Regions from separate parts of the Tritonibacter sp. SIMBA_163 genome, predicted to be linked through region 2. Evidence: riboswitches for the same ligand, from Rfam matches in the RefSeq annotation. Region 2 holds a riboswitch; each other region holds the start of a gene.
What was found. A riboswitch is a leader RNA that binds a small molecule or an ion and turns the genes downstream of it on or off. The one in region 2 is predicted to bind cobalamin.
Positions count from the first base shown of each region.

Region 1: linked by a shared signal. The riboswitch ahead of R0J92_RS01265 (CbtB domain-containing protein) and the one ahead of R0J92_RS18320 (aromatic ring-hydroxylating oxygenase subunit alpha) in region 2 are both predicted to bind cobalamin.
Region 3: linked by a shared signal. The riboswitch ahead of nrdH (glutaredoxin-like protein NrdH) and the one ahead of R0J92_RS18320 (aromatic ring-hydroxylating oxygenase subunit alpha) in region 2 are both predicted to bind cobalamin.
Region 4: linked by a shared signal. The riboswitch ahead of R0J92_RS07460 (hypothetical protein) and the one ahead of R0J92_RS18320 (aromatic ring-hydroxylating oxygenase subunit alpha) in region 2 are both predicted to bind cobalamin.

Region 1 covers NZ_JAWJBP010000001.1:279,673-287,011, reverse strand. Annotated here, with positions in the region: gene R0J92_RS01280 (cobyrinate a,c-diamide synthase) at 1-155, shown strand, start outside; gene cobA (uroporphyrinogen-III C-methyltransferase) at 152-883, shown strand; gene R0J92_RS01270 (DUF1636 family protein) at 880-1,215, shown strand; cobalamin riboswitch at 1,326-1,540, shown strand; gene R0J92_RS01265 (CbtB domain-containing protein) at 1,580-1,750, shown strand; gene R0J92_RS01260 (CbtA family protein) at 1,755-2,453, shown strand; gene R0J92_RS01255 (hypothetical protein) at 2,525-3,022, shown strand; gene cobF (precorrin-6A synthase (deacetylating)) at 3,121-3,885, shown strand; gene R0J92_RS01245 (CYTH domain-containing protein) at 4,167-4,640, opposite strand; gene R0J92_RS01240 (ParA family protein) at 4,637-5,419, opposite strand; gene R0J92_RS01235 (CHAD domain-containing protein) at 5,416-6,942, opposite strand; gene R0J92_RS01230 (hypothetical protein) at 6,939-7,118, opposite strand; gene kynU (kynureninase) at 7,331-7,339, opposite strand, start outside.
Region 2 covers NZ_JAWJBP010000019.1:5,702-13,040, forward strand. Annotated here, with positions in the region: gene R0J92_RS18315 (response regulator) at 1-316, opposite strand, end outside; cobalamin riboswitch at 829-1,035, shown strand; gene R0J92_RS18320 (aromatic ring-hydroxylating oxygenase subunit alpha) at 1,173-2,399, shown strand; gene R0J92_RS18325 (hybrid-cluster NAD(P)-dependent oxidoreductase) at 2,406-3,473, shown strand; gene R0J92_RS18330 (5-guanidino-2-oxopentanoate decarboxylase) at 3,608-5,197, opposite strand; gene R0J92_RS18335 (TetR/AcrR family transcriptional regulator) at 5,228-5,962, opposite strand; gene R0J92_RS18340 (biotin transporter BioY) at 6,039-6,572, opposite strand; gene R0J92_RS18345 (energy-coupling factor transporter transmembrane component T family protein) at 6,612-7,202, opposite strand; gene R0J92_RS18350 (energy-coupling factor ABC transporter ATP-binding protein) at 7,195-7,339, opposite strand, start outside.
Region 3 covers NZ_JAWJBP010000014.1:21,377-28,715, forward strand. Annotated here, with positions in the region: gene R0J92_RS16685 (ATP-binding protein) at 600-2,231, opposite strand; gene R0J92_RS16690 (GFA family protein) at 2,680-3,060, shown strand; cobalamin riboswitch at 3,142-3,336, shown strand; gene nrdH (glutaredoxin-like protein NrdH) at 3,436-3,657, shown strand; gene nrdI (class Ib ribonucleoside-diphosphate reductase assembly flavoprotein NrdI) at 3,673-4,095, shown strand; gene nrdE (class 1b ribonucleoside-diphosphate reductase subunit alpha) at 4,077-6,209, shown strand; gene nrdF (class 1b ribonucleoside-diphosphate reductase subunit beta) at 6,317-7,294, shown strand.
Region 4 covers NZ_JAWJBP010000003.1:109,731-117,069, reverse strand. Annotated here, with positions in the region: gene R0J92_RS07470 (5'-nucleotidase C-terminal domain-containing protein) at 1-1,277, shown strand, start outside; RNA gene ffs (signal recognition particle sRNA small type) at 1,353-1,451, shown strand; cobalamin riboswitch at 1,574-1,815, shown strand; gene R0J92_RS07460 (hypothetical protein) at 1,937-2,335, shown strand; gene R0J92_RS07455 (dual specificity protein phosphatase family protein) at 2,417-2,947, opposite strand; gene R0J92_RS07450 (DNA polymerase III subunit gamma/tau) at 3,200-5,023, shown strand; gene R0J92_RS07445 (cysteine hydrolase family protein) at 5,091-5,636, opposite strand; gene R0J92_RS07440 (GlxA family transcriptional regulator) at 5,719-6,642, shown strand; gene R0J92_RS07435 (YbaB/EbfC family nucleoid-associated protein) at 6,752-7,096, shown strand; gene recR (recombination mediator RecR) at 7,247-7,339, shown strand, end outside.

The DNA of each region.
Region 1 (7,339 bases), on a different contig from region 2:
ATTACTCCACCATTCTGGATGAGCCCGACGCACCGCTGGCCCGAGTGATGGACGCGGATGGCAACCCGGTGCCGGAGACCGGTTCGATCAAGGGCAACGTCACCGGCACCTTCTTCCATCTGATCACCGCAGAGCATGAGGGAGAGCGTGCATGAGTGGCTTTGTCAGCTTTGTTTCCTCCGGTCCCGGCGATCCGGAGCTGTTGACGGTGAAGGCCGTAAAACGGCTGGAGGCGGCGGATGCGGTGCTGTTTGACGATCTGTCCTCGGGGCCAATCCTGGACCATGCCCATGCGGATGCGGATCTGGTGGGAGTCGGAAAACGCGCCGGGCGCCCCTCGCCGAAACAGGACCACGTCAGCAAACTGCTGGTGGAATACGCGCAATCCGGCGCCCAGGTCGTGCGGCTGAAATCCGGCGACAGCGGCGTCTTTGGCCGCTTGGAGGAAGAGCTGACCGCCCTGCGCGCCGCTGGCATCAAATACGAGATCATCCCTGGCGTCACCGCCGCCTCGGCCGCAGCAGCGGCGGCGGGCATTCCGCTGACGCGGCGGCTGACCGCGCGGCGGTTGCAGTTCATCACCGGCCATGACGTGACCGGCGGGCTGCCGGATCACATGAACCTCGCCGCCCTTGCCGATCCGGAGGCCACCACCGTGGTCTATATGGGCAAACGCACCTTTGCGTCGATGCTGGCGCTGCTGTTGGACGAAGGCCTGCCACAGGACACGCCAACGCTGGTGGCCCTCGGCGTCTCCACCCCGGCGCAGGAGCTGCACCGCACCACGGTGCAGGCGCTGCCGGATCTGCTGGATTGCATCGACAGCGCCGCGCCGGTGCTGATCCTTTACGGTCCACTGGCGGATGAAGACGCGCCCGCATGACACAGCCGATGCTCACGCTCTGCCGCATTTGCAGCACTGCCGACCCGGACCTGCCAAGGCAGATCTCGGCGGCGCTGACGGCGGCGGGGCTGAGCGCAAGGCTGCAGCAGGTCGACTGCATGTCGGGCTGCGACCGCCCACAGACCCTGGCGATCCGCCAGAGCGGCAAGACCGCCTATCTGTTTGGCGAGATCACATCGGCGGATCTGCCCGATATCCTGACGTTCCTGCGCCTCTATGCCAGCAGCGCCGATGGCACGCTGGCGGATGCAAGGCCGCTGGGTGAGCTGCGGTTCAAGGCCATTGCCCGCATCCCCGCAGAGCTGCCCTGACCGCATCACCACAGGCTATCCGCCCTCCGCAAGCCCCCTGAAGATCACGGAACTGCCGCGAACAGCGCCTCCGGTGGCGTATTCACGCTTGACCGGAGCAAAGCGCGCAAGGCACAACAGATGCATACGGTGTCTGATGATGCAAAGCATCGGGACTGAAACGGGAATGAGGAACGGCGGACCCAATCGCGGCGCCGAAGCCCCAACCGCCCCCGCGACTGTGAGCGGCGAGCGACATTCTGAACCCACTGGCCTGCGTGCCGGGAAGGAGGATGATCGCCGTGACCCGCGAGTCAGGAGACCGACCGTATGGAACGAGAACTTTATGTCTGCCGTCGGGTGTGACGGCACGGAGGACACACACATGACGACCAAGACGCTTACCTCGACCACATCCGTCTCCAGCATCATCCCGGCGCTTTTTGCCATGGTTCTGGGTCTCGGCATCATCACCGTGACCGGCCATGTGCAGGCCTCGACCCTGCATGATGCGGCGCATGACGTGCGCCACGCCACCGGCTTTCCCTGCCACTAAGACCATGCTCACACGTATTCTGACCAGCGCGTTGTTCGCTGGCGCTGCAGCGGGGCTGATCGTCGCCCTGCTGCAGCTTTTCTTCGTGCAGCCGGTGCTGTTGCATGCCGAACTTTATGAAACCGGCGCGCTGGTGCATTTCGGCGGTGATCCCGTCAGTGCCCATCCCGAGCTGCCGGGCCTGTTCGACGAGCCGATGCGCAACCTGCTGAGCATCCTCTTTACCATGCTGACCTACACCGGCTACGCGCTGGTTCTGGTGGCGCTGATGTCGCAGGCGGAGCGTCAGGGCCATGTGGTCACCGCACGCCACGGCATCATCTGGGGGATTGCGGGCTTTGTCGCCTTTCACTTCGCGCCCGGCTTCACCCTGGCCCCCGAAGTACCCGGCGTCGCCGCCGCCGATGTGGGCGCGCGTCAGATCTGGTGGGTGGCCACCGTTGCGACCGCCGGCATTGCCATGTGGCTGATCGCCTTTGGCGGCAATCTGGTGTCCTACGTGGTGGCGGCGCTGTTGCTGATCGCCCCGCATGTGATCGGCGCGCCGGAGCCCGATACGTTCACCGGCCCGGTGCCGACCGAGATCGGGGCGCTGTTTGCCGCGCGGGCCTTTGGCATCGGCATGGCCGCCTGGGTGCTGCTGGGCGCCTTTGCCGCCTATTTCTGGCAGACCGAGTCCGCCCGCGACGCAGCTGCAGCGTGACCCAGAACGCCTGATGATCCCCGCCGCGCACATCGCGCCCGGCGGGGATTTCCATATTGAAGGAAGACCCCATGTCCCGTTCGCTCGCCCTGTTTGCCATCGGTCTTGTCTTTGGCGGCGGCATCGGCTTTGTCACCGCCGCCGGAAATGGCGTGACCTTTGATGGCCACGACCACGGCGACCCCGCCCATCACGGCGGCGGCGGTCAGGCCGAAATGGCCGCACATGATCACTCCGCCATGGTCGATATCGCCGCTGGCCCGGAGGCCCCGGCGCTGGAGATTGCACTGACCCCCGATCCGATGTCGGGCTGGAACCTGCACGCGATGCCGCAGAACTTCCGCTTTGCGCCCGAAAACGCCTCCGGTGCTGATGTGGCGGGCGAAGGCCACGCCCATGTCTATGTCAACGGCGAAAAGATCGGGCGGCTCTATGGCCGCTGGATGCATATCGGCGCGCTGCCCGAGGGTGAGGTGGAAGTGAAGGTCTCGTTGAACTCCAACAGCCACGGGGTTATCGCGGTTGACGGCAGCCCGGTCGAGGCTGCGGTGACCGTGGACACGCGCTGATGGTGCGCTCCTGAGACCATGCCCTTGACCTGCCCCGGACACGGCACCAAGACCGGGGCAGATCTGTCCGCCCATTTATTCTTGAGAGATTGCGCCCCATGCTCCACCTCAGCCTGATCGGTATCGGCACCGGCAACCCCAAGCATCTGACGTTGCAGGCGGTGGAAGCGCTCGGCGCGCAGGATCTGATCCTGATCCCCAACAAGGGTGCAGGTAAGGATGACCTTGCCGGGCTGCGTCAGGCGATCTGCGCCGAGGTGCTGGCGGGGGTCGCGCAGCCGCCGAAGATCGTCGAATTCGACCTGCCGGTGCGAGATCCAGCCACCGCCGACTATCGCCAGCGAGTGGATGACTGGCATGACGCGATTGCCGAGGTATGGCAGGCAGCCATGGCAACACATCTGCCGAAGGGGGGCCGCGTGGGGTTTCTGGTCTGGGGCGATCCGTCGCTCTATGACAGCACCATGCGGATTGCCGAGCGTCTGCGCGCGCGGGTGCGGATGCAAATGCAGGTGATACCGGGCATCACTTCGATCCAGGCGCTGACGGCCGCCCACGGCGTGCCGCTGAACGGCATTGGCGCGCCGGTGCAGATCACCACCGGGCGACGCCTGCGCGATCACGGCTGGCCCGAGGGCTGCGACACGCTGGTGATCATGCTGGACGGGGATTGCTCATTCCAGAGCCTTGAAGTGCCCGAAGAGGTGATGATCCATTGGTCTGCCTATGCGGGCATGGAGAATGAGATCAACATTGCCGGGCGCCTGTCCGAGGTGCAGGCGGAGATCCTCGCCACACGCGCCAGCGCCCGCGCCGATCACGGCTGGATCATGGATATCTACCTGTTACAGCGTCTGACCTAATCACCTGACCTGACCGCTCGCTCGGCCTGGCCGCGACGCGTGTCCTCATCAGCGGGGGCCTCCCGCCCGTCGCTGGCCGTGCCAGAGGCACAACCGCTCCCGTTGGGCATGGCGCCGGACCTGACGGTCCGGCGCCGCAGCCTGTCCGCAGGACAGGCTGCCCGGCCCAACCCCAAGCGGGGTCTTGCGTCAGCAAGGGACTGCGCGGGGGCGGGAGCTTCCCCTGCCCGACCTCCACCGGTCTGCTTTTTTCGGTGCGACACCCCAGGCTCAGGTGCGGCTCAGACAGCGCCCTCCGGCAGGCCATGCACCGCGAGGGACTTGTTGCCGAACCGCTTGTCCTCAGTCACCTCGCGCCCGAACCATTCGGGCGGCACGAAGGCCTCCGCCGCAGCCTCATCGGCGAACTCCACCTCAACCATCTGCAATGGTGCCAGTGTGCCGTCGAAAATGTCGAGCTCATACCCCCAGCCATCCGCCAGCACGCCGGTCCAGCGGGTCTTTTCCAGCCGCCGCCCCTCGGTGCCGGGCCAGAAGGTCTCATAGACCGTCCGGGTGATCTCCGCCTCGCGCTCTTCGCGCACCCGGCCCGCGCCGCCCTTCTGGGTGAGGAAGAACCGTTCCCCCTTCTGGCGCAGGCGCAGTTCGGTGCTGTCCTCCAACGCTGTCAGATAGCCTTGCTTGACCGGTGTCGCCGTGGCTGCGGTCAGATCGGGGTGCTCCGCCACCAGGTACTTCCGTTCGATCTCTTTCATGGCGATCCCTTTGCTCTCACAGCTGTCTTCCCACCCGACACATGGGCGTTCACCTCGTCGAACAGCGCCAGATAGGCCCTGCCCGCCGGGCGCGTCTTTGCAAAGCACAGCGCCGGCTCACGATACACGCCCATCTTCTCCACATCGGTGGAAAACGGCAGCTCCGTGGTCAGGAACAGCTTGCCATAGCTGTCACGCAGCCGCGCCATCGTCTCGCCATGCAGGGTCTTGCGCCCCTGCACCATGGAAAAGAAGGCCAGCAGCTTTGCGGTCTTCAGCCCGCTCTCCTTGAAGAAGGCAATCAGCTGTTCGAAGCTGCGTTCGGAGAGGGTGGTCGGGATCACCGGCACCACCACCCTGTCGGCGGCCTTGAACACCGCCTCCGACAGCGAGGAGATGTTGGGTGGGCAATCCAGAATGATCACGTCATAATCGCCATCCACCGCTTTCAGCGCCTTTTTCAGGCGCGAGCGGCTGTTCTTCATCCGCGACAGGAACACGTCAAAGTCGCGGAAGGTCAGGTTGGCGGGTAGAATGTCGAGGTTCTCGTAATCGCTGCCTCGGATCGCACGGGTGAAACGGTCCACATCCTCAAAGAACTGCGTGTCCTTCAGCTTTTTCGACGGCTTCACCCGGAAATAGAAGCTCGACGCGCCCTGCGGGTCAAGATCGCACAGCAGGGTACGTGCGCCGGACTGCGCATAGGCATAGGCAAGGTTGACGGCCGCGGCGGTTTTGCCGACACCGCCCTTGTTGCTGTAGCAGGCGATAATCTTCATGCGGCGGCTCCCTTGCGCTGACACAGCGCCTTAATCTCGGCGCGGGTCTCGGCGCTGTTGAACTGGTCGAAATACGTCATCACCCGCGCCCGCTCTGCGCGCTGGCGCTGGTCGAGGATGGCGATCAGCGCGCCGATGCTTTGCGCCGCCTCCAGCCCCCTGGCACCGGTGACGGCAGGGTGCGTGGACATAAATGTGGCCAGAGAGTCCTTCTGCACAGAACAATCATTGAAGACCCCGAGGGTATCCTGCAGCGCCTTCATCCGCGTGATCAGGCGTTTGGCACTCTTGCCCGGGAACAGCGGCGCGAAGAACTCCAGCAGGTAGCGGAATTTCTTGCAGGCGATGCGCAATTCGTGAACGTCCTCATCCACGGTGTCGTCACCAATATGGGCGGCGATCTTGCAGATCTTGCGATAGCTCTTCCACACCAACTTGCGGGCGTAAACCTCCGCGCTGAGGCCGCCCGCCTCACCACGCACAAAACCATCGGGATGGGCGAACTGTTCTTCCAGTGCCGAGATCTTTTTCTGATAGCCCTTGCTTTTCAGGTGTTTGACGAGCTTCGCCTGCGCCCCGTCCCGTTCCGCGGCAAAGGCGTCGAACATCACCGACAGGCCCGGGCGCAGTTGCTCGGGCACCAGCGCATCATAGGCGGCGCGGTCCATCAGATAGACATCGAGGTCGCGCACCCGCCCCGTCGGCGCCATCAGGTCGGAAAATGCCGCCTTCAGCTCTGCCGTCTGCACAGAGCCAAAGACGCCTTTGAACAGGCTCAGCACCGAACGCACCTTGCGCAGGGCCACCCGGTAGTCATGCAGAAACTCGGTGTCGAGGTCGCCGATCACGCCGGCCTCATTGGCGCGGGCCACGGCGATGTAATTGCGGATCGTCTCCACCGCCACGTCAAAGGCGGTCTCATGGCCGGTGAACCTCATCTTGGGCTTGGCCACATAGCGCGGCACATTCGGCGCCAATGTGGTGAAGATGTGTTCGGCCTCCAGCGGCCCGGCCCCATGGGCCAAAAGCGCGGCACCCAGCCGATCCGGCGCACGAGTATAGCCGCGCAGGGGCGACAAGGTCACCAGCGTGACGTGGCCCGCGTCACTGCCGAAGGTCAGGATCTCGCCACGCAGATGGGTCTTGCCCTCGTCATCCACCACCCGCAGGCTGTTTCGGTGGAGCGTGCCGCTGGCCATCGCCAGGAAGCAGCGCAGTGGGAATGTCGCCTCCGTCAGGCGCTTTACCGGCCCCTCGGGCAGATCGGCGGGGAACCTTGCGGCCTCGGCGGTGGCCTGACGCTGCGGTGGCGTGCCAGCAGCCAACATCGTGAGGCTATCGTCGAACTCCAGCAAAACGCGGCCGGACTTTCGCAGCAGTTGATCGTGACAATCCAGCATGCGGAAGGACAGTGACGTGTCCTCCGTGTCGAATTCCAGCCGCAGATCGCCCAGCGCAGTTGCAATTTCGGGCCACTCGACAGCGCCGTCGAGCAGGAAACTATGGGACACTTCTGCTGTCATTTGCCTTTTTTCTTTGTTGCCTTCAGGTAGTCATCAATGAGCCGCTCGATGAGACGCTGAATGCTGGTATCTTCTTCGATGACCCGCAATTTCAGGGCTTTCAGCGTTTTACCATCCAGACGCAGCGAGGTGTTCTTGCGCGCGGGTTTGCTGATATCGGCTTTATCTTTGGGCATATTAGCGAACCTTCAATGTGACGTCATGATGTCAGTTTTTCAAAGCTCTTGTCAAACAGGTACGATACGATCCCGACCCTTGCGCGACAGACACATGGGGGCAGCCGGCAGAGCTTGTGCCCGCGTTTTCATGGGCCGCGACGGCGCCAAAATGAAAACCGCCCCCTGCATGCGCAGAGGGCGGTCCTGTCCGCTCGTAATCTGACGCGGGATCAGGTCAC
Region 2 (7,339 bases):
CGACCGAGGACGTGAGCATGATCGGAACCGCGCCGACCTGATCTTCGTGCGACAGCAGGATGCCGAGCGCGTCGAGACCTGTATCCATGCCCAGATCGTGGTCGATGAAGACCAGATCGAAGGCGTCCACATCGAGGCATTCACGCATTTCAGCCAGGTTTGCAGCTTCGGTAAAATCTACCATGAGCCCGGCTTTGCGACAGATCTTCAGCAGTCGCATACGATCAATTTCGTCATCATCAATGGACAGGACGTTCAGGAGAACCGGTTTCGCTCCCGACATCAGTGCGTAGTCTTGTACGTTCATTTTCGACATGTTTTGACCTTTTACTCACAACAAGTTGCGGTTGAAGCCGTACTGCTCCTTGCACCGCACCTGAATGTTATCCCCAAAGATAACGTGTTTTCAAAAGAAAGACTTGTCGAATTGAATTAATGAACTCCTGCTTAAATGCGGAAAGCCGTATCATTTAATTCGCCAAACCATCGCATATGTTGCTTTTATTGGAGCGTTTGCGCCCACTTGATGATGGTAAAACGGACGAAAGCACGTCTCGATGTTCTGAACACCGACATCGTGTGCGGCATGGATACGCAGCGCGCCCTTACCATCTGCGGCATGCGGTCAGGACCATCGAAGATCCCTGTGCGACCCCCGTGTTCGCCACGCCGACTGCATCGGCGCGTATTGAGCGCTCCGTTGCGGTCATGTCCGTCTTGGGGGGCAGTGTGGACGACGCCGAGCAAGAATTGTGGCGCGGACGTCGCGCTTGTCTCGAACTCAATAAACAATGTCGCAATTCGCGGATCTGGTTTTTCGAATCTCGGTACAACTCAGTCCCAAGAGGTGCTGCGCGGAGCGATCCGTGTGGAGAATTTGGGAAGCCGGTGAAACTCCGGCGCTGCCCCCGCAACGGTCATGGAACCCGCGCGCGCGACATCAGCCACTGGGTGGAGGACCCCGGGAAGGCGTTGCGCTCCGACCAATTGGTCAGTTCCTGAGCCCGGAAACCAGCCTCAACAGATATCGTCAACCGCGGGCGGCGGTTTGGGCATCTTGCAGGGCGCGGCTTCCTCCGCCGCGGCCTAACGGGTTCCCTGTGCCGTCCGAACAACCAACCAACCGCAGTCGCGCCGCACATGTCGGACGCAGGCGGCAGGGGAGTCAGGAAATGAACAGCAATATCAATGCGCTGATCGCAAATCACCAGCCGGGGCACGGGCTGGCGCAGGCATTTTACAACAATGCTGATGTGTTCCAGACCGATCTGCAGGAGATTTTTTACAAGGAGTGGCTGTTTGCCATTCCCGCCTGCGAGCTGGAAAAATCAGGCAGCTACGTCACCCAGCAGATTGGAACGTACAACGTGATCATCGTGCGCGGTTCCGACGACGTAATCCGTGCGTTTCACAACTCCTGCCGTCACCGGGGATCGGTGATCTGCAAAGCGAAGAAGGGCAACAACCCAAAGCTGGTCTGCCCCTATCACCAGTGGACCTATGAGCTGGATGGTCGCCTGCTGTGGGCCCGAGACATGGGACCGGACTTTGATGCCAGCAAGCACGGTTTGAAGACAGTGCACTGTCGTGAACTTGCCGGGCTCGTCTACATTTGCCTTGCGGATGAGGCGCCGGACTTTGAGCATTTTGCAGAGATCACACGCCCCTACCTGGAGGTGCACGACCTGTCGAATGCCAAGGTTGCATATGAGAGCTCGATCGTCGAGCAGGGCAACTGGAAACTGGTCTGGGAAAACAACCGTGAGTGTTATCACTGTGGCGGCAACCACCCGTCGCTGTGCCGGACATTCCCGGATGATCCATCGATCACCGGTATCGAAGGCGGCGAAACGCCCGCAACTCTGCAGGCGCATTTCAACCGTTGCGAGCAGGCAGGGATGCCGGCGGAATTCTATCTGAACGCTGATGGTCAGTTTCGCGTGGCCCGCATGCCGCTGAAAGAGGGCGCCGAGAGCTATACGCTCGATGGTAAGACCGCTGTGCGACGCTGGCTGGGGCGGGCGCCGTTCGCCGACGCCGGATCGCTGTTGAAGTTCCACTACCCGACCACCTGGAACCACTTCCTGTCGGACCATTCCATTGTGTTCCGGGTCACTCCGATCAGTGCGACCGAAACCGAAGTCACCACCAAATGGCTGGTCCATAAGGATGCTGTTGAAGGGGTGGACTATGACCTCAACCGACTGACCGAGGTCTGGATCGCAACCAACGACGAAGACCGCGAAGTGGTCGAGTACAATCAGATGGGCATCAATTCACCTGCCTACGAGCCCGGTCCCTATTCCCAGGTTCAGGAAAGCGGCGTGCTGCAGTTCGTGCAGTGGTACCTCGATACCCTCAAGCGCAATTGCGCCCCTCAGACCTTGGCGGCGGAGTAACAGAACATGCCGAAAATCAGTGAACGCACAATCTGGAAAGATACTGAGATGCTGGAATGCGTCTCCATCATTCCAGAGATGGAGAACACCGCCTCATTCACCTTCAAGGCGCCATCCGGGGCGTTGTTCGACTTTGATCCCGGTCAGTTCATGACGTTGGAAATCCCGGTTCCGGGTGGTCCGTTGCACCGGACATATACAATCTCCTCGTCGCCGTCGCGGCCACGCAATGTGACGATCACAGCCAAGGCCCAGTCCAACAGTATCGGCACTCGCTGGATGCTCGACAATCTGCGGCCCGGCAGCCGGATCAAGGCGATCGGTCCCGCCGGCCTGTTTACCAATGCAAACAGTTCAGCAAAGAAATTCCTCTTTATTTCTGCGGGGTCCGGCATCACTCCGATGATGTCGATGACCACCAATATGTGGGATGATGGCGATAATCTGGACATCGTGTTTGTGAACTGTGCCAAACGCCCGTCGGAGATCATATTCCGTCAGCGACTGGAGCAGATGGCGAGCCGCTCAGAAAAGCTGGACCTGAAGTTTGTTGTTGAAGAGCCGGACCTCTATCGGCCCTGGACCGGATATCAGGGTGTGTTCAATCAGCTGATGCTGGGCCTGATGGCCCCGGATTATCTTGAGCGCGAGGTATATTGCTGCGGGCCGGAGCCTTTCATGCAGGCGGTGCGGGATGCGTTGGCCGGTCTTGGTTTCGATATGGACAACTACCATCAGGAGAGTTTCCACGCGCCGGTTGCGAATGAAGCCGAACAGCCTGATCTCGATGATGTTGTTCTCGATGACGAGACCTCGGCAGAAATCACATTCGCAACATCCGGGGTGACCGCCAAAGTTGCGGAAACGGACACGGTTCTGGCTGCGGCACGGGCCAACGGGCTGAACATTCCGTCCGGCTGCACATTCGGGGTCTGCGGCACCTGCAAAGTGAAGAAAACCGCTGGCGATGTGCACATGGTCCACAATGGCGGCATTTCGGATGACGACATCGAGGCCGGCTATATTCTGGCGTGTTGTTCCAACCCGATCGGCAAGGTTTCTGTCGAAATCTGAGCCTGCGGACGGTCAAAAGAATCCCCCGTCGCGCCTAGGTGCAGGGCGCGACGGGATTTGTGACGCGGGAAACGACCAGCTCACAGCCGAGCGCGAAAGCCGCATTGGGCGCGACGCAGTCGCCGCAGACGTTCTCAAGCGGTCGGCGAAGAGTGGCCCTGCATGTCGATTTCCAGAAGCAGAGGGCCGTCAAGCGGCAGGATCTGCGTTAGTGCATCACGCAAGTCGTCTGGAGATGTGCGCTTGAAACCAAGTCGATAAGACGCAGCGACGGCCTCAAAGTCCGGTGCGCCCGGATGGCAACCTGTGGCGGTGATGCCTGCACCTTCCATAGCATTTGCGATTTCGAGAAAGGCATTGTTGTTCCAGACAACAAAGAGGATCGGCAGGTTCTCATCGCTTGCCACGCCAAGTTCCGGAAGGGTGAATTGCGCGCCACCATCTCCCATCATCGCCACGATTGGAGCAGTGGGATCCGCCAGGGCCGCCCCGATGGCTGCGGGAATGGCGTATCCCAGCGCGCCAAATCCGGTGGCGCCATTGAACCAACCGCCAGGGCGATCATGATCATAGGCCAGATTGGCAGCATATATTGCTTGGGTTGAATCCCCCACCATAATGGAGCCGGGCAGGGCGTCTCGGAGTGTCTCCACCTGGCCAATAAGCGCACCGTAGCTTGGCGCAAGGGCCTCAACTTCGGCCAAAGCTGCGGCACGGGTTTTGTGGGCACGCTCCGCGCCGTCGCCGGGCACGCGTGCTGGAATTGTGCTGGCAAGCTGCGTCAAACAAGGGCCCACATCGCCCACCGCAGTAGCCTCTGCCGGATGACGGGCGAGCTGTTCTGCGCAGATGTCGATGCGGAGCAGGGACGCCATGTCGGGATAGGCCCCGGTGGCATACATATCGTAGTCCGTCGGGCCGAGCTCGGTTCCAAGCGCCAGCACGCAGTCGGCCTCCTCGATCAGGTTGCGGACGGTTTGCAACGAGGGGCTTGCCGCCACCGTAAGCGCATGACCGTGCATCAAGCCGCGCGCGTTCACGGTCTGGATGACCGGGGCGTCGAGCTTCTCGGCAAGTTCGGCCAGGGCTGCGTCCGCGGTACGGCAGCCCCCGCCAGCGAGGATCACAGGGCGCTCGCTTTGCGCAAGCCGTTGCACGATGGCGGAGAGGTCAGGCACAGCGGCTGTCGTGGGAGCAGAGATTTTGAGCGCATCTGGCCCTTCAAGGTCCATGACATCGGTCGGAACTTCGATATGGACCGGGGCAGGGCGCCCGCTCAGCGCACGGAATGTACGATCCAGCGCGCCTTCGAGGTCATTGGCGGCGCAAACCTGTTCGGCATGTTTTGCAACAGTTTGGGAGAGCTTCAGCTGGTCAGGCAGTTCATGCAGCAGCCCCAGCCCCTTGCCAAGGCTATCGCGCCGGTTGACGCCGGTCACCACGACCATCGGAATACTGTCGGCCCTCGCCTGAGCCATTGGGGTCAGCGTATTGACGAGACCGGGCCCGGTGATGACAAAAACCACGCCGGGCTTGCCCGAAATGCGCGCGTATCCGTCCGCCATGAACCCTGCGCCCTGTTCGTGGCGGGGGGTGATGTGCCGGATGTCGGCGCCCTCGATCCCGCGATAAAGCTCGATCGTATGGACGCCGGGGATGCCAAACACAACGTCGACACCGCGATCCACAAGGTTCTGTGCCAAGGCCTGGCCGATCGTTTGCATGAGTTCTTCCTTGTCGTACTGGTGCTTGGTTCAGTCTGTTGGAGAGAGACCAAGAATTGCAAAAAGTGTCGCTTCGGCGACGTCGGTCAGCCGGTGCGCGGGCAGCATCTCAGGCAGCATCGACCCTTCAAGCCAGAGACCGTCGAGGACCGCGTTGCAGGCGATCGCCTTTTCTTCCACCGTTTTGGGGTCTGCAGGCGCGCCTTGTGCTCGCAGGGCCTCGGTGATCAGAGGTTCCAGCGCATCACGGAAGCCGAGATAGGTGTCGATGTGAATTTGCTTCATGCGCGCGTCATGCGGGACCATCTGGATAAAGCCCGCCCAAATTTGCAACCCTTCACCGCTTGCAACGGGCGCTGAGAGCGTGTCGCGGACACATTGGCGCACACGGTCTGCAATCGGACGCGAGACATCAGTCGCCGACGAAAGAGACAAATGCGCCATTTTGCGCATATGGTAGGAATACGCCGCGTACATCAGATCTTCTTTGGTACGGAAGTGATGGCGGATCAGGCTGAAGGCAACGCCAGCTTCGGCCGAGATTTCGCGAACGGTCGCCGCAGAAACGCCTTTACGGGCAATGACCCGCAAGGTCGCTTCGATCAGCTGCTCGCGACGATGTTCGGGGCTTTCCCGGCGAAATTTCGGTTTACTGTCTGACATATCATGCCCTGCTGTTTGTTGCACAATCGTGCAGCAAACATGGGAGATCAAGTATAATTTTAGTTTTGTGTCTGGATGCACGTCCAGGCAGGGGATCTTCACCCCCTGCCTGAATTATATCCCGTAATATGAATTATGTTAAATCGATGCCTGCGCGATGCGAGCGCGCTTGGCGCCACTACAGATTTGGAATGGCCTTGCGCACCTCGCGCAGGATCAGGCTGGCAAGCACCGCCTTGATGACATCGCCCGGCAGGAAGGCCGCGGATGCGACAAGCGCCTGCCAGACCGAGAGTTCGGCGATGACAGCCAACCAAGGCACCCCAAACAAGTACACGACGCCAACGCCGCCCAGGAGCATGAACACTATCGACGGGAAGAGCGGTGGGCGACCTGCATATCTGTCGAACAAATAGCCAATCACAAAGGCCCCGACCGGAAAGCCGATGAGAAACCCGCCGGAGGCTCCGAAAAAGACGCCTAGCCCGCCACGACCGCCGGCCAGAAGTGGCAATCCGACTGCGAGGAGCGCGAGAAACAGAATGATTGCCAGCCCCCCCCGCTTGGCCCCCAAGAAGGCACCTGCCAGCATCACCCCCATGGATTGAGCGGTGATTGGCACGCCCATCGGTAGGGTGATTTGAGGTATGACACCAAGCGCGGCTGTCAGCGCAGCGAACAGGGCGATCAGTACGATGTCCTTCGTGGTCATGAATGGGGCTCCTAACTTCATGATTAGACGTATTTTTCGTCAGAATCCGCGCGCGTCTATGGCATCCGAAATGTCTTCGGACATCTTCAAAGTACGCACGATAGCGGGAATTGTGAGGGCGAGGATATTGCGCTCAAGGCCGCGTGCGTATTGCGCTTCGCGTACCTCTCGAACGACAGATGCCAGGACTGGAATAAACCGCAACGTCAGCGAAATCGCCAAGCTGATCCCGCGCGTCCGCAGGCCGAGGCGGCTGAGTGGACGCAGGCCAGCCTCTATGCCGTCTATCATCTCGCTGGATCGCGTCGTGAGCGTGAGTAGACCTGCCAACATCAGCAAGACTGCAAATCGTATGATGACGAACAGGCCCACCCACCAGCTGTTGAACAAGGCCTGCGCGATCATGATCAGCACAAAAATCCAAATCACTGGTCGGACTTGCGCCCAGGCGCGTCTGAGCGGCAGACCTGCGGCGGCGTAAAGGGCAAGTGTGACGGCAAGAAATGCTATCGAGAACAGTATGTTATCTACCACAAAAAGGAGACTTCCGGATACAGCCAGGCCAAGAATTTTCCATCCGGGCTTCATGGTATGCAGGCGCGAGTTCCCCTCCGAATACAGGTCAAGCATCCAGCATTGCCTCGACATAGCGGTTCAGTGCCGCGTTCGGGACATCGTCTGCCAACACCCGACCGTTTTCGAAAACAAGCACGCGATCAAAATCTTTCACGAGATCAAGGTCATGCGTGACAACGATCGCGGCTTGC
Region 3 (7,339 bases), on a different contig from region 2:
ATTGAACCTAACGTACTGCAATTCAAAACAAATTGTAGTGAATTCAGCGCCGATCCCCTCGGATTGTCTCCTGATGTGAGGGTAATATCTTCATAAAATCAGGGCTTGATGGGTGAGAATCTGTCACTTTTGCCACAATCAAAGCAGTTCGCGCCTTTTCGAGAGCTGGCCTATTCGTTAAAATTTGACAGACCATCGCCTGACATGTTGCGCCCCCTCGGCCTTCAGGCGCGCCCCTCGTCACGGGGCATTCTGCCACCTCAGCCACCCGCAGATCTTCTCCGCCCCTGCCCCAGAGGCAGAGCTTGGAGCGCCGAACAGCGCGTTGGCATTTGGTTTTCGATCAGCCTACCGCCCCGCAGGAAAGCGCATTGAGGCCCGTATAGACACCTCAGTCTATATCCTCGCGCGGTCCCGTCCCTGCGGCAATCGCGCGACATCACGGGGCAAGATGTACCCCGAACGTTTGGGGACGATGATCGACGCGGATCCGGCGTCGCTTGCGTCTGTCGCAAGCTTCATGGTGCGAATGACAAACAAGCGAGGCGCGGCGGACGTGGGGATACTCTGCCGCGCTGGCTCCAACCCCTCTTTGACACTCACGACATCAGAGTAGCATCTTGCGCCAAGGCATGAAGGCAGGCGAGCAACTCGTGCTTTCTAAACGGCTTCGACAAGAAGCCATTCATTCCAATCTCGCTACAGGCTTTGACATCGCTTTTCTGAGCGTTTGCCGTCAGAGCGATAATCTTGCTCTTCGTTTGCCCGGTTGCGTCTTCATGCTGTCTGATTTTTTGAACGGTTTCCAAGCCGCCCATGACAGGCATTGAAAGGTCCATCAGTATCAAATCGTATTGGCCAGCGAGATAGGCCTCGAATGCCAAGGCGCCATTTTCCGAAAAATGGAGGTCCGCACCGGAGTCCCTCAACATTTTCTCCACGACCAGTTGATTTGTCTTATTATCCTCAGCCACGAGTATCCTCATTCCGCGCAGCTCTTCCCGCGCCTCTTCTGCCAGGGCAACCGGATCAGCGTTTGTCTTTGCTACAAGCAGAGCGGGTGAGGCCGCTTCCTCTTCCGCGAGAGCCCCGTCGTCACTCAAAGACCCAGGCGTCAAATCAAGCCGAACTGTGAAGGTAGACCCTTCGCCAAACTGCGATTTGACCGTGATATCGCCGCCCATGCGCTCGACAAGTGCTTTGGAAATCGCGAGCCCAAGTCCCGTGCCTTCCGCGCGCGTTTTTGGCGAACCATCCGCCTGCTCAAAGGCAGAGAATATGCTATGAAGTTTGCGCTCTTCAATTCCGCATCCAGTGTCCGCAACCTCAACGCAAAGCGGGCATGTCAGTGCCTGCGGGGTCTCGGAAATCGTGATCGAAACATATCCCTCATCGGTGAACTTGATCGCATTGCCTATCAGGTTCAGCAACACTTGCCGAACTTTGGTGACATCCCCGAAGAATATGGATGACACATCCTCGGGGTAGTTCACCCGAAAGTCCAACCCCTTATATGCCGCCTTGGCCGACAAGAGCACTGCGACGTCTTCAACTAAGTTACGAAGTGAGAACAATTCGGGCTGCAGTTCGATTTTTTCAGATTTTATCTGTGAAAAATCCAAAACATCATTGACGATCTTAAGTAACGCATTTGCAGAATTGAAAATTGTATTCGCAAAGAGCGACTGCTCCTGATCCAGATCTGTTTCTTGCAGCAATTCACAAATTCCCAGGATCCCATTCATTGGAGTTCTGATTTCGTGACTCATATTGGCAAGAAATCTCTCCTTGGCCTTGTTCGCTTGCTCCGCCTTCTCTTTGGCGATCCGCGTTAGTTCCAAAGCAACATCGCGTTCACGTTCAGAGGTGATGTCTTCGACGGACCCCACCAGATGAGTAAGCTTCCCCGCTTCGTCAAAAACCGGGGTCATCGTGTTACGAATATACTGCGTACCCAGAACGGCGGGCAAATTTATCTCATATGTCGTGGCCTTGGCCGTCCGCACCACATTCTGCTGCACTGCAAGGGCACGTGCACCAGTGGAGCCGCCAAATATCTCCAAAGCGGATTTCCCGAACCAGCCGCTTTCGGGAAGCTGTGCGATTTCCCGCGACCGTTTGTTGATCGCTATATATCGGGGGATCTGGTCGTCACCGACTTCCAAAACGATTACCGCCATGCCTATAGCATCCAATATGGCATAGAGTTCGTTCACTTGCAGTCGTTTCACGCGTTTGTCCCTTTGTGCAGGAGAGCACCTACCGCAGTATGCCGGGGGCAACATCTAACCGAGCATATCCTAGTACCGAGTTTCTCTAAACCAAAATTGAACATGGAGGTCTTCCGGAGGTTCAAATGCGCTGAATTGCGCAGCCTTGGGCATGACGACATCCGCCTGCATCCCTGCCAGCGCCCAGACCCTCGCGATGAGGGATGCCGTCGGCAAAGAGACAAGAACGCCGGAGGGGATTGCCTACGGCCCCTGCCAAGGTGCGACGGCGCAGATAGCGTCGGTCTGATGTACTGGCGGCACAATAAATGACATTCTCCGAGCTTTCCCGGACGGAACACCGCCCGGCCCGTCGGCCCGCCGCCAGCGAACCTGTCACCATGAGAGCCTTTCATCGCACCGACGCGACATGCTAAACTTTTGTGGACGCGAGATGTGGAGGCGCAAGATGACGACGGTGACAGGGGGCTGCCTGTGTGGAAGTGTCCAGATCACAGCAGTCGGACCGCCGTTGCGCGTTGGCATGTGCCACTGTCTCGACTGCCGCAAGCATCACGGTGCGGTCTTTTACTGCGCCGCAGTATTTTTGCAGCAAAACGTGACCGTCAGCGGTGATCTGCGCCACTATCAGGAGCGGTACTTCTGCCCTACATGTGGATCCTCCGTTTTTGCCAAAAGCGGCGATGAGATAGAAGTGCATCTGGGCGCCTTGGATAAGCCGGACATGTTTGCGCCAGAGTATGAACTCTGGGTGCAGCGGCGTGAAAGCTGGCTTCCTGCGCTCGACGGCCGCCCGCAACACGATCAAAACCGGCACCAAGAAGACTAGCGCGCAGCTATCCACATGCCTCTGTGGAAAACTTCCCTGAAGAAACCATACACCATATATTGACCATTTGCTGGATCTGCATCAATATCGTGTTGCTTTGGTTCTTGTGAGGCGACTCGCAAGCAATGAGGGAAATCGGTGAAAAACCGACGCTGCCCCCGCAACTGTAAGCGGCAAGTCCACCCTGGGCCACTGATGCGCACTACGCATTGGGAAGGCGGGATTGGGCATTTGAGCCGTGAAGCCAGGAGACCTGCCAAAGCAGACAACGACGACCGCGGCGGAGGGCCCGGACGCGTGACACGGTGCTGTTTCGGCGCCGGGTTCCGTGTCCCCTTTCGTCCAAGCAGACAAAACCTGAGGGACCCTTTGCCGATGAGCATCACCGTCTATTCCAAACCCGCCTGTGTGCAATGCACCGCCACCACCCGCGCACTCGAGGCGAAGGGGATTTCTTTCGACGTGATCGATCTGACCGAAGATGCTGCCGCAATGGAAATGGTACAGGGCCTTGGTTACCGTCAGGCCCCTGTGGTTGTCGCTGGCCAAGAGCACTGGGCCGGGTTTCGCCCCGACCTGATCGGCCGTCTGGCCTGATCCGGCGCTGATCGGATGGCCGGGCTCGTCTTTTTCTCTTCACGATCGGGCAACACGGCCCGATTGGTGGAGCGCCTCGGGCTGGAGGCTCTGCGGCTGCCGCAGGCAGGGCCGCCGCCTGAGCTGGACGCGCCTTTTGTACTGGTGTCTCCGACCTTCGCCGACGGCGAAGGGCGCGGCGCAGTGCCCAAGCCGGTCATTCGGCTTTTGAACAACACACGCAATCGCGCCTTCCTGCGGGGCGTGATCGCGGGAGGCAACCGCAACTTTGGTGCGACCTTTGCCCTTGCCGGTGAGGTCATCGCACGCAAGTGCAGCGTCCCCGTTCTCTACCGCTTTGAACTGGCGGGAACCGAAACAGACATTACCCGCATCCGCGCGGGCCTTGCCCGGTTCTGGGCAGCACAGGAGAGCCAGACATGCTTGACGCAAGCGTAACCGCCGATCTCGACTATCATGCCCTGAACGCGATGCTGAACCTCTATGATGATGAGGGGAAGATCCAGTTTGACGCCGACCGCATGGCGGCACGGCAATATTTCCTGCAGCATGTGAACCAGAACACCGTTTTCTTTCATTCGCTGGAGGAAAAGCTGTCCTATCTGGTCAAGGAAGGCTTCTATGAAGCGGCTGTGCTCGATCAATACGAGCGCAGTTTCCTCCACCAGATCTGGGACGCGGCCTTTGCCAAGAAATTCCGGTTCCCGAGCTTTCTGGGGGCGTTCAAATACTACACCTCCTACACGTTGAAGACCCGTGACGGGCAGCGCTATCTGGAGCGCTACGAAGACCGGGTGGTGATGAACGCGCTGACGCTGGCGCGCGGTGATGCTGCGCTGGCGATGCAGCTGATGGGCGAGATCATCGACGGCCGGTTCCAGCCTGCCACGCCGACCTTTCTGAATGCCGGCAAGACGGCGCGGGGCGAGTTCGTCTCCTGCTTCCTGTTGCGGCTGGAAGACAACATGGAAAGCATCGGGCGCGGCATCAACTCCGCCCTGCAGCTCAGCAAACGCGGCGGTGGCGTGGCCCTGATGCTGACCAACATTCGCGAGCATGGCGCCCCGATCAAGGGGATCGAGAACCAGTCTTCCGGGGTGATCCCGGTGATGAAACTGCTGGAAGACAGTTTCTCCTACGCCAACCAGCTGGGCGCACGTCAGGGCGCAGGCGCGGTCTATCTGAACGCCCACCACCCGGACATCCTGCGCTTCCTCGACACCAAGCGCGAGAACGCCGATGAGAAGATCCGCATCAAGACACTGAGCCTTGGCGTGGTCATTCCCGACATCACCTTCCAGCTCGCCAAGAAGAACGAGGACATGTATCTGTTCTCGCCCCACGACGTGGAAAAGGTGTATGGCAAAGCCTTCTCGGAAATCTCGGTCACCGAGAAATATCACGAGATGGTGGACAACCCGCAGATCCGCAAGAAGAAGATCAACGCCCGCGCCTTCTTCCAGACCATTGCCGAGATCCAGTTCGAATCCGGCTACCCCTACATCATGTTTGAGGACACGGTGAATTCGGCCAACCCGATCGCCGGTCGGATTTCGATGTCCAACCTCTGCTCCGAGATCCTGCAAGTGAACACCGCGTCCGAGTTCACGGATGACCTCTCCTACGCGCAGATGGGCACCGATATTTCCTGCAATCTCGGCTCCATGAACATCGCCCGCGCCATGGATGGCGGCGATCTGGCGGGCACCGTGGGCACCGCGATCCGGGCATTGAATGCGGTGTCGGAAATGTCCGCCATCGATAGTGTTCCCTCGATCCGCAAGGGCAATGACGAAGGCCATGCCATCGGTCTTGGCCAGATGAACCTGCATGGCTACCTCGCCCGCGAGCGCATCCATTACGGCTCGGCTGAGGGTATCGACTTCACCAATATCTACTTCTGCACCGTGTTGTTTCACGCGCTCAGTGCCTCCAACGCGCTGGCGCAAGAAAAAGGCACACGGTTCAAGGGCTTTGAGGACTCGACCTATGCCGATGGCAGCTTCTTTGCCAAATACGTCGACCGGGACTGGCTGCCGGAGACCGACCGCGTGCGCGAACTGTTCGAGGGCGCCGGCATCAATGTGCCGAGCCGCGAGGACTGGTCCGTCCTGTGCGACAAGGTGAAGGAGCACGGGCTCTACAACCGCAACCTGCAGGCGGTGCCGCCCACCGGGTCGATCAGCTATATCAACTATGCCACCTCCTCGATCCACCCGATCACCGCCAAGATCGAGATCCGCAAGGAAGGCAAGATCGGCCGCGTCTACTATCCCGCGCCCTATATGACCAACGAGAACCTTGAGTATTACCGCGATGCCTATGACATCGGCCCCGAGGCGATCATCGACACCTATGCGGCGGCAACGCAGCACGTCGATCAGGGGCTGTCGCTGACCCTGTTCTTCCCCGCGGAAGCCTCGACCCGAGACATCAACCGCGCGCAGATCTATGCGTGGAAGAAAGGGATCAAGACGATCTACTACATCCGTCTGCGCCAGCAGGCGCTGGAAGGCACCGAGGTCGAGGGCTGCGTGTCCTGTTCGCTGTAACCTGAGGTTGGGATTGGGGGCTCTGCCCCCGGCCACATGCGTGGCCTCCCCCGAGGTATTTTCAAAAAGATGAAGGGGCGCGGCCCCTAGCTGCTGAGATCGAGTATATGAAAGACATGACCCAACCCCGTGCCGTGCCCAAGGCGATCAACTGGAACCGTCTGCAGGACGACAAGGATCTGGAGATCTGGAACCGCCTGACAGTGAACTTCTGGCTGCCGGAGAAGGTGCCGCTGTCCAATGACATTCAGTCCTGGTCGCAGCTGACCCCGGATGAGCAGACCCTGACCATCCGGGTTTTCACCGGCCTGACCCTGTTGGACACCATCCAGAACGCGGTTGGCGCGCCAACCCTGATGCAGGATGCAATCACTCCGCATGAGGAATCAGTCCTGAGCAACATCGCTTTCATGGAAGCGGTGCATGCGCGCTCTTACTCCTCTGTGTTTTCCACCCTGTGCCAGACCACAGAAGTCGATGAAGCCTTCCGCTGGTCGGCTGAGAACGAGCACCTGCAGGCCAAGTCGCGGCTGATCCTTGATGAATATGACGCCACCGCCTCGCCGCTGCGCAAGAAGGTCGCCAGCGTGTTCCTGGAGAGTTTCCTGTTCTATTCGGGCTTCTATCTGCCGATGCACTGGTCCAGCCGCGCGCGTCTGACCAATACCGCGGACCTGATCCGCCTGATCATTCGCGACGAAGCGATCCACGGCTATTACATCGGCTACAAGTTCCAGCGCGGGCTGGAGCGGGTGAGCGAGGCAGAGCGCAAGGAAATCAAGGACTTCGCCTTCGCGCTGCTGTTCGATCTTTATGACATTGAAGCGCGCTACACCGAGCAGCTGTATGACGGGTTGGGGCTGACCGAGGACGTGAAGAACTTCCTCCATTACAATGCAAACAAGGCGCTGCAGAACCTCGGATTCGAGGCGTTGTTTCCCGATGAGAGCTGCCGCGTGAACCCCGCGATCATGGCGGCCCTGTCTCCGGGCTCGGACGAGAACCACGACTTCTTCTCCGGCTCGGGCTCCAGCTACGTGATTGGCAAGGCCGAGGCGACCGAGGACGAAGACTGGGATTTCTGAACCAAGAAAGCCGCCACCGGACACCGGATGGCGGCTTTTTTACAC
Region 4 (7,339 bases), on a different contig from region 2:
GCGCCCGCGCTGCCATTGCAACGCTTCGTTCAGCGGGCGCTGACGTGGTGATCGCCTTGGCGCATACCGGGCTTGCGGCAGCCCAGGCCGCGCCCGGAATGGAGAACGCCCTGCGCCCGCTCTCACACTTGCCAGGCCTCGATGCTGCGGTCGGCGGGCACACGCATCTGCTGCTGCCTTCGGCCAATGGTTCCGAGGACGGATTGGGCGTGCCTGTTGTGATGCCCGGCTCCAGCGGCTCTCACCTCGGCGTGGTGGATCTGTTTCTGGAGCAGACCGCGGACGGCTGGCAGGTGCAGCATGCGACCTGTGACCTGCGCGCGGTGAGCACCCGCTCGTCAAAAGGTCTGCAGCCGCTCGTACCCGAAGCGCCAGAGATGGTCGCAGGCCTTGCCACGGCGCACACCCGCACCCGCGCCGATATGGCAACCCCGGTTGGAACCTTGTCAAAGCCGCATCATTCCTACTTCACCTTCTTTGGAGAGGATCGGGCTCTGGCGTTGACGGCACAAGCGCAGGCCGCTGCGGTTCGCCCATTTCTCGAAGCTTCACCGCATGCTGAGCTGCCGCTTCTTTCCGCTGTGGCACCGGCGAAATTCGGCGGGCGGGCCGGGCCGCTTAACTATACGCATGTGCCCGCTGGCAAGGTGTCCCGACGCCATGTCGCCGACATTTATATCTACCCGAACGAGCTGCGCTGCGTGATTGTCAACGGTGCCCAGCTGACGGACTGGCTGGAAATGTCGGCCGGGCTGTTCAATCAGCTGACCCCGGATATGCCAGGGACCCTGCTGGCCAACCCGGATCGTGCGGGACATAATTTCGATGTGATTTTTGGGCTGGAGTATGAGATCGACCCAACCGCCCCCGCGCGTTTTGATGCGGACGGGCGACCGGTCAGCGATGCGCCGGGACGTGTCAGGGACCTGCGCTGGAATGGGGCACCCCTGCGACAGGACCAACTGTTTGCCGTTGCCTACAACAGCTATCGCAGCAGTGGCGGGGGCAACTTCCGCATGCTGGAGGACGCTCCGACCTTGCAACTTGCGCCGATGATGATCCGGGATGCGGTCACGGCCTATGTGACCGGTGCAGTGCAAAAGGACCCGCTGGCAACACTTCCCTACCCCTGGCAGCTCCGTCCTGACCTAGGGGTGCAGGCGGTCGCCATCACCGGCCCCGGCGCACGCAGTTTCCTCTACGAGTTGCCGGACCACGTCGCCGCCAGCGCCACGGCAATGGAAAGCGGCTTCCTGTCGCTGACCCTGGATCTCTGAACGGACACGGCAGACCTGCCAGGAATCCCACGGCGCCGGGTTGTCATCATTCCATCATTTCCCTATATCGGGATTCGAGGGGTTGGCGCGGGCAAGCGCCTCGCCAACCTGGTCAGGTCCGGAAGGAAGCAGCCACAACGAGCCCCGCTTGGGTCGATGTCCAACCTCTCACTTCACGAAGCCCCGCCATTGGCGGGGTTTTGTGTTTAGAAGACCCCGCCGTATCTCTCGCCCGCCTGCGTGCGAGTATTATGCAGCTGCAGCGATAACATCGTTGACGACTCGGCGGGCAGCTCGCTACCCATATTGGTGATGGTTTCCAGCCGGCCCGCTTTGGCTGTTTGGAATGAAAAGGGAACATGGTGAGGCGACGGGTAACAGACCCAGACCCAAGTCCATGACTGCCCCCGCAACTGTAAGCGGCGAGCAACCCGGTATGACCACTGGTTCCAGAGGCCAAGGCGGCCAGTTGGACCGGGAAGGACCGGCACGCAGCGACCCGCAAGTCAGGAGACCTGCCATCACCGAAAGAACCTGAAACCGGGCGGGGTGTCCTGGATGAGGTCTGATGGCACGCCGCAGGTTCACTGCATCCCCGCTGCCAACGGTCTCTCCTGCCGCACCGCCCCGACATGATACTTTGTGCGGAGGGCACTTTGATGGAAAATCCCGAACAGACACATGATTTTGTGGCGACAACCTGTATGCATCTGGGCCGCCCCTGCCCGGCGGCAGAGCGTATGTTGCGTGCCCTTGCCGGAGCGCTTGACCGCGCACGGGCCGTCACCCGTGACGATTTTGAGATTTCGGGCGATAGCCAGCTCGACGGCTGTGAAAAAGCCTGTCCGGCGCGGTTCGCCGCCAGTCATGATCGCATCCGGGTGTTCTGTGATGTCTCAGCGACCACCGAGACCGAAACACTGGACCGGTTTGCCGATGCCATGCTGTCGCCGGACATGGCCGATCTGTCGGCCCGCAGTGCGGCAGAGGTGCCGCGCGCCTTTGGTGAAGCCCGGCCCCTCAGCCTGACACGCGCCGAAACCATTGTGCCGATGTAGCCTCCCGCGACCCGGCCAGAGCGCCTGCCGCTCCACGCGAACATCCAGCCCTGCCGATCAGCTAGAGCTGCCATCGCGCGACTAAGGGGCGCTGCGAAGCCCTTGGGCCCAGATCAACTGCGCATCGGTTTCCACAGCGCAGGGGCGCTGCGCCCGCAATCGTGCCAATGCGGCATCCGGGCGCTCCCCGCTCTCGATCATCAATCGCAAGGCAACCATACCGGAGCGCCCGCAGCCGCCCCTGCAATGCACCAGCACTCGACCGCCACCTGACATCGCCTGACGCGCCAACGCGCTGACATCGGCCCAGCGATCCTGCATGTCGTCGCCAGGGGTTTGAAAATCATCCACAGGCAAGTGGAACCAACGACTGCCGAGCCCCTGAAGATCGCTGCCGATATTCTCGACCCCCAGGATGACGTGCTCCACGCGGGTGGTCATCGAGATTACGATCGAGGGTTTCCATTCTCCGATCAGTCGAAGATCACCAGCGTAATCGCCCCCTGCCCCAGGTGCCTGGCTGAGCGCAAGAATGCCGTCACCAATCGACAGCGCATGAAGCACAAGAGGTTGCGCAGCCGGGTGCGGCTGCAGTTCAGAAGCACTCACCATTTAATCTCCCCCCCGGGAGGCGCGACCCTAAACCCGCGATACAGTACAAGATACCATAGCCTCGGCAAGCAGCTGATCGGTAGCCTTTTTTGCACGCGGCCAGATTCACCCTGCTCAGTGTGCGCCTTGTAACACGCAGGCCGCGCAACAGCGGTGGACGAAGCGCGCGGTGCCGCTTAGTTTGCACGGGATCATTTCGGCGCCGTCCACGAATCCGGGCAGCGCCCCTCAAAGACCATCCGAAAGGCCCTCATGAGCGAGCATAGCCCCGAGACCGCCCCCGCCCCGCAAGGCGGACAATATCAGGTTCTGGCACGCAAGTACCGGCCCGAGACCTTTGCCGATCTGGTTGGTCAGGACGCCATGGTGCGCACGCTGAAGAACGCCTTTGCCGCGGATCGGATCGCTCAGGCCTTCATCATGACCGGCATTCGCGGCACCGGCAAAACCACCACCGCGCGGATCATCGCCAAAGGCATGAACTGTATCGGCGAGGACGGTACCGGCGGCCCCACCACGGAGCCTTGTGGCAAATGCGAGCATTGCCTGGCGATCATGGAGGGGCGCCATGTGGACGTGATGGAGATGGACGCCGCCTCGCGCACCGGGGTTGGCGACATCCGCGAGATCATTGACAGTGTGGCGTATCGTGCGGCGTCGGCCCGCTACAAAATCTACATCATCGATGAGGTGCACATGCTGTCGACCTCCGCCTTCAACGCGCTGTTGAAGACGCTGGAGGAGCCGCCGGCGCATGTGAAATTCATCTTTGCCACCACCGAGATCCGCAAGGTGCCGGTGACGGTGCTGTCGCGCTGTCAGCGATTTGACCTGCGCCGGATCGAGCCGGAGGTGATGATCGCGCTGCTGCGCAAGATCGCCGGGGCCGAGAGTGCCGAAATCGCCGAGGATGCGCTGGCGCTGATCACCCGCGCCGCCGAAGGCTCGGCCCGCGATGCGACCTCGCTTCTGGATCAGGCGATCAGCCATGGTGCGGGTGAGACGACGGCGGAGCAGGTCCGGGCGATGCTGGGGCTGGCCGACCGGGGCCGGGTGCTGGATCTGATGGACATGATCCTGCGCGGCGACGCGGCGGCGGCGCTGACGGAGCTGTCCGGGCAATATGCCGAGGGCGCCGACCCGATGGCGGTGCTGCGCGATCTGGCCGAGATCACCCATTGGGTTTCGGTGGTGAAGATCACGCCCGATGCCGCCGACGATCCAACCATAAGCCCGGATGAGCGGTCGCGCGGTCAGGACATGGCCAGCCGCCTGCCGATGCGGGTACTGACGCGCATGTGGCAGATGCTCTTGAAGGCGCTGGAAGAAGTCGCCGCCGCACCCAATGCGATGATGGCGGCAGAGATGGCGATCATCCGCCTGACCCATGTCGCCGACCTGCCCTCGCCCGAAGAACTCGTGCGCAAGCTGCAGGATACACCGCCGCCTCCGCCGCCGGGTCCAGGCGGCGGACACCCCATGCAGGGCATGGGGTCGCCTGCGGCGGGCGGGGGGGGCGGGGCTCCGGCTTACGCCTCCGCCCCGCCGCAGGGCGCCCCCGGCGGTGGCCCCAATGGCGGGCATACGATGTCGGCAGGGGGCGGGCAGGCCGCCGCAGTGGCCCCGCGCCTCGACAGTGCATTGGCGCGGTATCCGAGTTTTGAACATGTGATCGAGCTGATCCGCAAACACCGCGACGTGAAACTGCTTGTCGAGGTCGAAGGCGGCGTGCGGCTGGTGTCCTACCAACCCGGGCGGATCGAATTCACCCCTGCTGCGAAGGCTCCGCAAGATCTGGCAGCCCGCCTGGGCACGGCGCTGCAGAACTGGACCGGCAGCCGCTGGGTGGTCTCCATCGCCTCGGACGGCGACGCGCCGACCATTGCGGAGCTGCGGGATGCCGCCGAAAACGCCCTGCGCGAGGAGGCCTCGACCCATCCGCTGGTGCAGGCAGTGCTGAAGAATTTTCCCAGCGCCAAGATCACCAAGATCCGCACGCCTGAGGAGCTGGAGGCCGAAGTGCAGGCCGAGGCCCTGCCCGAGGTCGAGGACGAATGGGACCCGTTTGAGGAATGAGATCAGCCCCGCGAAGGCTTCGGCGTAGATTTCGCGGGGCTGAACGGGCAGCTGTGGTCTGCTCGCCCTATGCGAGGTGGGCGGCGGTCTGGGTCACTGTCGCATAGCTCATCGCCAGCGGTGCCATAAAGGCGGCATGCACCTGTTCAGCCGGGACCGTGACACCGCCGAACTCCATGGCGCGGGCGGCGCAGGCATCCTCGACCACGGTCACCGCAAACCCCAGATCCGCCGCAGCGCGGGCGGTGGCGTCGATGCACATCTGGCTCATCGCTCCGCAGAGGGTAACGGCCTCCACCCCGGCCTCGCGGAGCAGCTCCAGCAAACCCGTCTCATAAAAGCTGTTGGGCCGGTGCTTGGTCAGCACCACTTCGCCCTCGATGGGCGCAACAGAGGCATGGATTTCAGCACCCGGCATGCCAGAACGGAAAAACGGCGCCTCGGACGACGGGTTCTCGTGCCGGATGTGCACCACAGGGTCACCGTTCACCCGTGCCGCCGCCAGCAGGCGCGCCGCATTGGCGCTGGCCGCGTCCATCTTGTGCAGCTCCCAGTCGCCACCGGGGAAATAATCGTTCTGGATATCCACCAGGATCAGTGCCGTCCTTGGCATGGTCATACTCCTTTGTCTGATCTGTCCCGGCGAGATTGGCGCAGGTTGACTGCCGCTGCACTTGGCGCATATGCCTAACATCATGCAGGTTACGCCAAACATGCCGATCATCTTGCTGGACGCGCCGGGTGCGCAGCGCGCGGCGCTCTGGGGACTGCAGGATCTCTTTGCGCTGGTTCCAAGACTGGACCCCACATGCACACCGCTGGATGTGCGCATTCTTGCACCGGACGCGCTGCCGCAGGCACCAGTGGCGGCTTTCGTATTCGCCCCCTCCATCGAAGGCACACGGCCCGTGCCCGATCATCCGCTGGTCGCCTGGGCCGTGCAACAGCACGCGCAGGGGGCGCTGGCCTGTTCGGTCTGCGCGGGGGCATTCTGGCTGGGTCAGGCGGGGCTTCTGTCCCAGCGCCCAGCGACCACCCATTGGGCGCTGGAGGAGGAGTTTCGCCAAAGCTTCCCGGATGTGCGCCTCGCACCGGAGCACATCCTCGTGGACGACCACGACGTGATCACCGCTGGCGGGTTGATGGCCTGGACCGACCTCGGCCTGCATCTGACCGGACGTTGGTACGGGGCCGAGATGGTCTCGCGTCTGGCGCGGCACCTGCTGGTCGACCCCGGCGGGCGGGAACAGCGGGCATATTCCACCTTCGCCCCACCCCGTCAGCACGGGGACGCGGCGGTGCTGCTGGCGCAGCGGCATATGGATCAACAGTTTGGCACCGCGCTCACGGTGCCAGTGCTGGCGACTGTGGCCGGCCTGTCGGAACGCTCCTTCGTGCGGCGGTTCACTGCCGCCACCGGCACCCCGCCCGCGAGCTACCTGCAAGCGTTGCGCGTCGAGAAGGCACGCGGCGCGCTGGAGCGCAGCCAGGCCAGCATCGCCCAGATCGCCTGGGACGTGGGCTACCGCGATGTGCCCGCCTTTGCCCGCGCCTTCAAATCCATCACCGGCCTCACCCCCGGGGCGTATCGCAGCCGGTTTCGCACGCCCATGAGCTGAACCGGCCCAATTGGACTGCGTTTGCAGCCTGCATTTGGGCTTTGCCCTTGCCTGCGCGGGGTGGCGCACGTATCTAACAGGGCAGACCTGACATCAGGAGTGATAGGATATGTTCAAAGGCCTAGGTGGCCTCGGCGATATGGCCGGGATGATGAAAAAAGCCCAGGAAATGCAATCCAAGATGGGTGAAATGCAGGACGAGCTGCATAACATCATGGTGGTGGGCGAAGCGGGCGCGGGCCTTGTGAAGGCAACCGCATCCGCAAAGGGCGATCTGAAATCGCTCGACATCGACCCGTCGATCTTCAACGGCGACGACAAGGAAGTGGTCGAGGACCTGATCCTCGCCGCGGTGAAGGACGCGCAGGCCAAGGCGGCCGAACGCGCGCAGGATGAGATGACCAAGCTGTCCGAAGGCCTCGGCCTGCCCAAAGACATGAAGCTGCCGTTCTGATCCGCTGCGCTCAGACGGACGAAAGGCGGCCTTTGGGTCGCCTTTTTTCATGTGATAGGCCCATGTGATCCGCGGGGCGCATGCGACATGGGGCTTGCACTGCGGCGGATGATGCGCACTACTCGAACATAAGAAGAACAGGGCAATTCCATGGCCGAGCATGACGTGAGTGATATCGAGGCGTTGATCGCCCTGATGGCAAAGATGCCGGGGCTGGGGCCGCGTTCCGCCCGGCGCGCGGTA